DNA from 3 places in the Amycolatopsis sp. WAC 04197 genome. Region 1 is predicted to be linked to each of the others. Evidence: riboswitches for the same ligand, from Rfam matches in the RefSeq annotation. Region 1 holds a riboswitch; each other region holds the start of a gene.
What was found. Region 1 has a riboswitch for cobalamin ahead of DMC64_RS18705 (CoA-acylating methylmalonate-semialdehyde dehydrogenase). Riboswitches for the same ligand answer to the same signal wherever they lie in the genome.
Positions count from the first base shown of each region.

Region 2: linked by a shared signal. The riboswitch ahead of DMC64_RS21445 (prenyltransferase/squalene oxidase repeat-containing protein) and the one ahead of DMC64_RS18705 (CoA-acylating methylmalonate-semialdehyde dehydrogenase) in region 1 are both predicted to bind cobalamin.
Region 3: linked by a shared signal. The riboswitch ahead of metE (5-methyltetrahydropteroyltriglutamate--homocysteine S-methyltransferase) and the one ahead of DMC64_RS18705 (CoA-acylating methylmalonate-semialdehyde dehydrogenase) in region 1 are both predicted to bind cobalamin.

Region 1 covers NZ_QHJK01000004.1:386,347-389,616, forward strand. Annotated here, with positions in the region: gene DMC64_RS18700 (acyl-CoA dehydrogenase family protein) at 1-490, opposite strand, end outside; gene DMC64_RS18705 (CoA-acylating methylmalonate-semialdehyde dehydrogenase) at 498-1,997, opposite strand; cobalamin riboswitch at 2,153-2,339, opposite strand; gene DMC64_RS18710 (short-chain fatty acyl-CoA regulator family protein) at 2,393-3,270, opposite strand, start outside.
Region 2 covers NZ_QHJK01000005.1:185,916-189,185, reverse strand. Annotated here, with positions in the region: gene DMC64_RS21450 (LuxR family transcriptional regulator) at 1-203, shown strand, start outside; gene DMC64_RS21445 (prenyltransferase/squalene oxidase repeat-containing protein) at 553-1,560, opposite strand; cobalamin riboswitch at 1,592-1,723, opposite strand; cobalamin riboswitch at 1,835-1,901, shown strand; gene DMC64_RS21440 (hypothetical protein) at 1,991-3,270, shown strand, end outside.
Region 3 covers NZ_QHJK01000009.1:72,377-75,646, forward strand. Annotated here, with positions in the region: gene DMC64_RS30360 (hypothetical protein) at 1-320, opposite strand, end outside; cobalamin riboswitch at 1,049-1,263, shown strand; gene metE (5-methyltetrahydropteroyltriglutamate--homocysteine S-methyltransferase) at 1,362-3,270, shown strand, end outside.

The sequences.
Region 1 (3,270 bases):
CGTACACGTCGGAGGTGCCGGCACCGGAGATGAACTGCTTGACGCCGTCGAGGACGTAGTGGTCGCCGTCCCGCCGGGCGCGGGTCGACAACGCGGCCGCGTCGGAGCCGGCTTCGGGTTCGGTGAGGCAGTAGCTTCCGAATGAGTCCATAGTGGACAAGCGGGGCAGGTACGTGTGTCGCTGGGCATCATCGCCGAAGCGGTCGATCATCGTCGCGACCATGTTGTGGATGGAAACGTAGGCCGCGATCGACGGGCATCCCGTGGCCAGGGCTTCGAAGACCAGCACCCCGTCCAGCCGGCCGAGCGCCGAGCCGCCGACGTCCTCGGGCAGGTAGATCCCGCCGAGGCCGAGCTGGGCGGCTTTGCGCAGCACGTCGACCGGGAAATGCTTGGCCTGGTCCCATTCGACCGCGTGCGGGGCGAGATGTTCGGCGGCGAAGTCCGCGGCCGTCTCGCGCAGAGCGCGTTGTTCCTCTGTCAGTCTCATCGCGGCCTCAGTCCATCGTGGGAATGACGAAGGAGGCGTCTTCCTTGATGCCGGACGGCCAGCGCGAGGTGACGGTCTTGGTCTTGGTGTAGAAGCGGATCGAGTCGGGACCGTGCTGGTTGAGATCACCGAATCCGGAGCGCTTCCAGCCACCGAAGGTGTGGTAGGCGATCGGGACCGGGATGGGCACGTTGACCCCGACCATGCCGGTGTTCACCCGCGAGGTGAAGTCGCGCGCGGTGTCACCGTCGCGGGTGAAGATCGCGACGCCGTTGCCGTATTCGTGCTCGCTGGGCAGCCGCAGCGCCTCTTCGTAGTCGGCGGCCCGGACGATGGACAGCACGGGGCCGAAGATCTCCTCACGGTAGATGCGCATCTTCGCGGTGACGTGGTCGAACAGGCAGGCGCCGAGAAAGAAGCCATTCTCGTGACCGGGCACGGTGAGGTCACGGCCGTCGACGACGAGTTCGGCGCCCTCGGCCAGCCCGACGTCGATGTAGTCGCGAACCCGCTGGACCGCCTCGGCGGTGACCAACGGGCCGAAATCGGCCGCATCGTCCAGCGACGCGCCGACCTTGAGCGTCTTGACCCGCTCGGTCAGCTTCTCGACCAGGGCGTTCGCGGTCGCCTCCCCGACGGGAACGGCGACGGAGATGGCCATGCACCGCTCGCCTGCCGAGCCGTACCCGGCACCGACGAGTGCGTCAGCGACCTGGTCGAGATCGGCGTCCGGCATCACGATCATGTGGTTCTTCGCGCCGCCGAAGCACTGCGCGCGTTTCCCGTGCGCCGCCGCGGTGGTGTAGATGTACTCGGCGATCGACGACGACCCGACGAACCCGATCGCCTCGACGCGCGGGTCGGTCAGCAGCGCGTCGACGGCTTCCTTATCGCCGTTGACGACCTGGAACACGCCCGGCGGCAAGCCCGCTTCGAGGATGAGTTCGGCCAGCCGCAGTGGCACCGAGGGGTCGCGTTCGGACGGCTTGAGGATGAACGCGTTGCCGCAGGCGATGGCGGGCGCGGCCTTCCACAGCGGGATCATCGCGGGGAAGTTGAACGGGGTGATCCCGGCGACGACCCCGAGGGGCTGGCGCATCGAGTAGACGTCGATGCCGGTGCCCGCCGAGTCGGAGAACTCGCCCTTGAGCAGGTGGGGGATACCGATCGCGAACTCCACGACCTCGAGCCCGCGTTGGATGTCGCCGCGCGCGTCGGCGACGGTCTTGCCGTGTTCGGAGGCCAGCAGCCGAGCGAGACCGTCCTCTTCGGACCGGACGAGGTCGACGAACTTCATCAGCACACGGGCCCTGCGCTGCGGATTCCACCGTGCCCATCCCCGCTGGGCGTCGGCAGCCTGGCCGATCGCCGCGGTGACTTCGGCGGTCGACGCGAGCGGCACACGTGCTTGGACGGATCCGGCGCTGGGATCGAACACGTCGGCGAAGCGTCCGGACGTGCCTGAAACGCTTGTGCCACCGAGGAAATGGTGGAGTTCAGTGGTCATGAGGTCGCCTTTCGCGAGAGCGCAGGACGGACTGCCCGGGCGCACGGGTCGTGGCCGGGTTCTCAGGCAGGCTGAACTACCGCCGGGTGGACGGTGGGTCGGCGTCTTTCGCGCAGGCAGGAAGAATCCGCATGCGTTCAGCTCCATCCTCGTGGACGAACACGAACATCCGCGGCCGGTATCCTGGCTCCCGGATCCACGGCGCCCCGGCCTTCCCGGCTTTTCGCCAGTGGCCATCTCACGTGAGGCGCCGCTCCCCGGTCACAGTGGCGGGACCGCGCCGGAATCGCACCGGCTTCCCTGCACCGCAGACCTGAGGACACCATAAAGTAGGAAGTCCTACTATGTCGACTGTGTCCGGGACCTCACCCGAGTGGAGGCAAGGGTGTCGGCGTTCAGGCCTGAGGAGGGTAGGGGAGCAGGCTGCTGGCGTGCTCGTCCACGCGCAACGCCTTGCCGATGGCCGGAAACGCGCGTTGCGGGCACGCTGGTCGTTCGCAGACCTTGCAGCCCATCCCGATCGGGGTGACCGCGGCGTCGGCCCCGAGGGCGATGCCGTCGGAGTAGACGAGCCGTGTGGCGTGGCGGAGTTCGCAGCCGAGCCCGATCGCGAAGGTCTTGCCGGGGTCGCCGTGTCCGCCGACGGTGCGGTTCACTGTGCGGGCGAGCCAGAAGTACTTTTTGCCGTCCGGGAGTTCGGCGACCTGGGTGACGATCCTGCCCGGTGAGCTGAACGCCTCATAGACGATCCACAGTGGACACGAGCCGCCGACGCGGGAGAAGTGGAATCCGGTGGCGGACTGGCGTTTCGAGATGTTGCCCGCGCGGTCGACCCGGACGAACGAGAACGGCACGCCGCGTGTTCCCCGCCGCTGCAATGTCGAGAGCCGGTGGCAGATCGTCTCGAAGCCGACGCCGAAGTGGTCGGACAGCCGGGTGATGTCGTAGCGATACCGTTCCGCGGCACCGAGGAACACCCGGTAGGGCAGGACGAGTGCGCCCGCGTAGTAGTTGGCCAGTCCGATCCGCGCGAGCCGGCGCGCGGTGTCGCCGCTGAAGTTCCCGTCGTCGACCAGGCGGTCGATCACCTCTCCGGCCTCCAGTAGCGCCAGCTCCGAAGCCAGCCGGAACGCGGCTTGACCAGGGCGCAGTGCGGGTGACAGGTGGAGAACCTTGTCGGCGGGATCGAATCGATGCTGGTCGGCGCCCAACGGTGCCGCGGTCACCTGCACGCCGTGGCGTTCCCGCAACCCGGCCGCGAGTCCGGCGCGGA
Region 2 (3,270 bases), on a different contig from region 1:
CTCCGCACCGGTCGCTCGCCGGCCTCACGCCGCAACAGGACGCCATCACCCGGCTGGTGGCGGCGGGGGAGACGAACAAGGAGATCGCGCGGCGGCTGGTGATCAGCCACCGGACGGTGGACCACCACCTGCGGAACATCTTCACGGCACTGGGGGTGCGGTCCCGCGTGGAGCTCGCGCGCCGCGTCGCCGCCGGCGAGTGACGCCGCCCGTGACTCGCGTGATCAGAGGCGCGACTCGCGTGATTGGAGGCGTAACACGTGAGTTTCGCCTTCAATCACGCGAAATACGTCCCTGATCACGCGAGTCACGCTTCCGCTCACGCCGCACCCTGGTGTCCACAGTGGTCACTTCCCGGACAGCATGCGCCTGCTTTGTGTCGGTAAGTACGGTTTCGCGGGGAGTCGTGAGTGGTAAAGAGGGTTAGAACGACCATCGCCACTCACGACCCCCCGGGCAAAACTGCGCAAAGTGCCCAAAGCGGACACTCTAATCTCAGCGAGCGTCCTTTTGGACAGTCTGAGGGAGGCGCACCCCACTGACGAGCTCACGTCACGGGCAGGCGAGGACAGGTGCCTGCGGACGGCCACCGCCGTGCAGGTCGCTCAGCGGAACCCTGGCCAGACCGAGGATCGCCTGCGCGGTCGCGCGCGGGGCGGTCGTCGCGTTCAGACCGGTGGCGTCGTAGGCGATCGCGCCGCGATCGGCCTCGGCGCCGGCGCAGCCGGTCTGCAACGACCGCAGGAATTCCCGCGCCCTGACCGCGGCGGCGGGACGCTGACCGGCCAGCGCTTCCGCGGCGAGGCCGGTGCTGTTGGCGTTGGGCGCGTTCGTGCCGAAGCCGAAGCCGCCGTTCGCGTGCTGCTTCGTGACCAGCCACGAGATGCCCTCGCGGGCGTTCACCGGGTCACCGGTGGCACGCAAGGCCTGGACGACCGTCGCGGTCGCGTCGACGTCGCTCGTGCACGTCGCTTCGCCGAAGTTCTGCGGGAAACCGCCGTCCGCGCACTGGGTGCCCGCGAGGAAAGTCACGGCCGACGCCGGGGCGCCGCCAGGGGTGCGGTCCAGCGCCAGGAGGGCGAGCGACTGCGAGAGAGCGTTGGAGTAGTCGCCGTACTCGGATCGGTCGGAGAACCGGCCGGACGGCGTGAGCAGCGAGAGCAAGCCCGCCTTCAGGTCGACGCCGCCGAACGACGCCGGGTCCTTGCCCCGGATCTGCGCGGCCAGCATCAGTTTGGCGTGCGCGCCCGCGTAGGCCTCGGTGCCGCTCCCGACGTAGCCGGTGGTGACCTCCGGTTTCGCGAGCCAGGCGATCGCCTTGCCCGCGTTCGTGTCCGACACCCCGGCCGCGGCGAACGCGAAGATCGCGTCGATCGTCAGGCCCTGATCGGGGAACTTCTGGCCGCCGAAGTCGGCCTCGAACCGTTCGCCGTCGGTCATCTGCCTGGCGAGCCAGCCCGCGGCGGCGTCGGCCTTGTTCCGGGTGGCCGCGGCCGCCGCCGGGGCGGTGACCAGCCCGATGCCGCACAGCAGGGCGACAGCGAAAACCAAACGTCTCATGAGAACCCTTTCCCGCATTTCCACGACAGGAGTCGGTGACATCGCGCGACGTGGGTGACCGGGCTCGCCTGGAAGGCATACCGTTGCGGGACAGCGCCGGACTCTCACCGGACTTCCCCCACGACCGCGCGAGAAGACTCTCACCCCGGTCGGGTGCGGGATACCGCCGGGTGCCGATGTGATCCTGGCAACCGACCTGGTCAGCGGTACCTGCCTGAGGTGAACGGGTGTTAACCTCGGCTGGCTCGACAACAGAACACCGCCGCCCGTGACGGGGAAGCCGGTCGAAATCCGGCGCTGTCGCGCAACCGTGGGCCCTTCGCAGGGCGAGCCGGGATACCGAACGGGCGGACGAACGAACCACTGTCGCGATAAACAGGGGTGACTGCGGCGTCCCGCCTTGTCCTCCGCCATGCCGCAAGGAGGAGTCATGCGCCGCGGGTACCTGGCCGCGTCGGCGTTCGCCGTCATCGTCGCCATGATCGCCGCACCGCTCAGCGGGACGGCGACGGCGGCGAACGATCCCGGTGCCGCGAAGGCGAATGCCCGCTGGCTCGCGACGAAGCTGAAGCCGGACGGCACACTCGACAACCCCAGCGGCGGCTCACTGCCCGACCACGGCCTGATGCTCGACGTGCTCTTCGCGATGTACGCCGCGGGCGAGGGCGCGCGGGCCGAGCCGATCGTGAAGTTCCTCGACGACCAGGGCCACGCCACCGACTACTTCACCTGGGACGGGCTCGCTCCCGGCGCGGGCTACGACAAGATCATCGTCGGCGGCGCCGTGGCGAAGACGCTGGTCGCCGCCCAGGTGTCCGGCAGGAATCCCCGGGCGTTCGACGGCTACGACCTGGTCGCCGAAACCCATGCGGCCATCATGCGCAAGGGCCCCGACAAGGGCCGGGTCAGCGATTACGCCAAGGATCCCGCTCTCGCCGACGCGGTGAGCAACAACGCGAACATGTTCGGCCAGGCGCTCGGCGTGATCGGGCTCGCCGTGGCGGGAGAGAACGACCGGATCGCCATCGACAGGCTGCTGACCCAGCAGTGTTCCGAGGGCTACTTCCGCGTCCTCTTCTCCTACATCCCGACCAAGGAGACCGGCGACCACGTCACCCCGGACGGCCGCAAGGTCTCGACCTGCGACGAGGGAAAACCGCTCGGTCTTTCCCCGACCGACGGTGACGCCACCGGGCTCGCCCTCTCGGCGATGCTGGCCGCGAAGAAGGCGGGCGCGGCCGGTCTCGACGCCCCGATCGCCAAAACCGTCTCCTGGCTCAAGGCGAACCAGACACCCGGCGGCGGCTGGGGTGGCGGCGTCGGCACCGAAGCGCCGAACACCAACAGCACCGGCCTGATCGTCCAAGCGCTCGTCGACGCCGGCGGCGCGGACGCGGCGGTGGACAAAGGCGTGCGGTACCTCAAATCCGCGCAGGTGACCGCCGCGGCCGACGCCGGGAACAAGCTCGCGGGCGAACTCGGCGCGATCGCCTACGATCCGGCTTCCTACGAGGCCGCGCGTTCCTCCGGCATCAGCGGCGTCGACACCTGGATCCGCGCGAGTGCCCAGGCTTCGCTCGGGTTGTCGCAAATCGGTTTCCACTCGCTCGCGAAGGGCGAAGTCCTGCCGCCGGCCACCGGCGTCCCGGAAACCCCGGCTCCTGTGACGCAGCCGCACAAACCGAAGAGCACACCGCCGAAACCCAAGAA
Region 3 (3,270 bases), on a different contig from region 1:
ACTTTCAGCTCATAATTTTTGGCTAGTTCAACCTTTTCAGGAAGTGCACCAGACGTGACGTTCGCCGAGGCTGGACCCGTTAACAGATCATCAAGTGCATCACACCATTCGCCCAGCCCACTGGCTCGCACCAACCCATATTCCAACCTATAGCGGTGGCGATCGCGGTCGTCCTCGGTTGCAGCCAGCATGCCAGCAACCATAATCTTGAGCGTTAGTTCTCCGAGGTACATCAACTCCAGGAAGACCGTGGTGTCGTCGCTATCCTCACGAGATCTCGCAAGCCGCTGCTGCATTCGCGCGATTAGCACCATAGACATTCGCGTATCTTAAGCCCCGCCCGCACAGATCTCAGTATTGAGAGACAACAATTGTGTTTCGGTCGATCATCTCGGACGATCAGATATTCGCCGAAATAACCTACAGCAACCGTGGTTAGCAAATTTTCTTCAGCCTCGGTATTGTGGCCACCATTCCCGACGGCCGAACCTGCGGTTCATCGTCCACGATCCCGCCATGGGCGCCAAGTGATACAGCCCCATATGGAGCAATACTCTACGAATTTGACTCAAATGACACAAACCGACTATGGCACCCTGCTAAATTTCGTGCCAAGACTACGATATCCGCTGCGGCAGGGCGACTTACCGATTCCTCTTCACCTGGCCGAATCCGGTAACATTGCGATCCCGTGCCTGCGGCGATAACCAGATCGCGTCCTCCATCAAAAAGGGGCAGTGACGCTGCCCGAGCGCGATCGCACCGGTCGACGAACTCGATGAGGACAGCCCAGCCGAGCTGGCATTGTCGATATGCCTCAGGGAGTCGAGCCCGGGTTAGGGCTGACGCTGCACCGACGCGCAGCAACTCGATCAGCCCGCAGCGGAGGAGGAGGCCGTGGCAATGAACGACACGCCCCTTGCCGCCGATCGATATGATCTGGCACGCGAGCTCGCCACCTGATCACGCGAGTTCACCCTCTGGTCACGCGTTGCGTCCGGTTCGTCACATGTCCAGCGGGCCACTAGCGCGCCTCGGTACGCTCCGGAGTGCTACTGGTTCGACCGGCCTCCCAGGCCGGTCGAGGTAACAGGGAACCCGGTGCGAATCCGGGACTGCCCCGCAGCGGTATGTGGGAACGAAAGCCGTCACCGTGCGAGACACGGTAAAGCACTGGGACATGGCGCCCCGGGAAGCGACGGCCGGTAGGAGCGAGCGAGTCGCCCACGAGTCCGAAGACCTGCCCGTGGTACGCGCGCCGACGGCGTGCGTGAGTCCGGGCCTCGTGGGATGGGCACGACCGAACGGCGGTCACTCCTGCGCGCTCCGGGCTCCGACGACAAGCTCGCGAGGAGAGAGCTGTGACCGAAATCGGCACGACAGTGCTGGGCTACCCCCGGATCGGACCGGACCGGGAACTCAAGCGTTCACTCGAACGCTACTGGGCGCGAAAGACCGACGAAGCCGAACTGCTCGGCACCGGCCGCGCGCTGCGCACCCGCGCCTGGCGGGAGCTCAAGGACGCGGGGCTGGATTCCGTCCCCTCCAACACGTTCTCCCATTACGACCAGGTGCTCGACACCACCGAGCTGTTCGGAGCGCTGCCGGAGCGCTTCACCACGCTCGGCCTCTCGCCTCTCGACACCTACTTCGCCGCCGCGCGCGGGGTGCAGGACGCGCCGGCGATGGAGATGACGAAGTGGTTCGACACGAACTACCACTACATCGTCCCCGAACTCGGCCCGGACACGACGTTCTCGCTCACCGGCACCAAACCGCTGGACGAGTACCGCGAAGCCCGCGCGATCGGCGTCGAGACCCGGCCGGTACTGGTGGGCCCGGTGACGTTCCTGCTGCTCGCGAAGCCGGCCGAGACGGCTCCTGAGGGCTTCCGTCCGCTGGAGCTGCTCGACAACCTTCTCGACGGCTACGTCGAACTACTGCGCCGGCTGCACGACGAAGGCGTCGAGTGGGTCCAGTTCGACGAGCCCGCCTTCGCCGCGGATCGCAGCGAACGGGAACTCAACGCGCTCATCCGCGCCTACCACCGGCTCGCGAAGGAGACCGCGCGGCCGAAGATCCTGGTCGCCGGGTACTTCGGCGGGCTCGGCCGCGGACTCGGCGTACTCGCCCGCTCCCCGATCGACGCCATCGCCGTCGATCTCGTCTCCGATGAGTCCTTTGTGGACGCCGTCGCCTCGGAACCCGCCTTGCGGGACAAGGAGGTCCTGGCCGGTGTCGTGGACGGGCGTAACGTCTGGCGCACGGATCCGACCCGCGCGCTCAGCCGGGCGGCGACGTTGCTGGGCACCGCGAAGTCGGTCAGCGTGTCGACGTCCTGTTCGCTGCTGCACGTGCCCTACGACGTCGAACGGGAGGACGGGCTTCACCCGCGGCTGCAGGGCTGGCTCGCTTTCGCCAGGCAGAAGGTCGACGAAGTCGTCCTGCTCGGGCGAGCGTTGAAGGAAGAGGGTGTCGACCTCTCCGCCGCCCGCGCCGCGGCCACGGATCGCGCGACGGCGGCCGACCTGGCCGACAGCGGGGTCCGTGCCCGGCTGGAGGCGCTGCGGCCGGAGGACACCGTCCGCTCCCCCTATGCCCGGCGCGCGGCGGCTCAGCAGGCCGCGTTGAAACTGCCGCCGTTGCCGAGTACGACGATCGGCTCGTTCCCGCAGACCACCGACGTCCGCAAGGCGCGGGCGGCGCACAAGGCGGGTTCGCTGGACGACGCGGGCTACGAAGCCGCGATGAAGGCCGAAATCGAGCGTGTCGTCCGGCTGCAGGAGGATCTCGGCCTCGATGTGCTGGTGCACGGCGAGCCCGAGCGCAACGACATGGTGCAGTACTTCGCCGAGCGGCTGGCCGGCTTCGCGGCCACCGACTTCGGCTGGGTGCAGTCCTACGGTTCGCGCTGCGTCCGGCCGCCGATCCTGTACGGCGACGTCTCGCGTCCGGAGCCGATGACCGTCGAGTGGGCGCGCTACGCGCAGGGCCTGACCGGCAAACCCGTCAAGGGCATGCTGACCGGACCGGTGACGATCCTGGCGTGGTCGTTCGTCCGCGACGATCAGCCGCTGGGCGAGACCGCCCGTCAGGTGGCGCTGGCCATCCGCGACGAGGTGCACGACCTGCAGGAGGCGGGCATCCGCGTCATCCAGGTGGACGAGCCGGCGTTGCGGGAGCTGCTCCCCCTGCGCGCGGCGGCGCACGAGGCGTACTTCGCGTGGGCGGTTTCGTCGTTCCGGCTGGCGACTTCCGGGATCGACGACG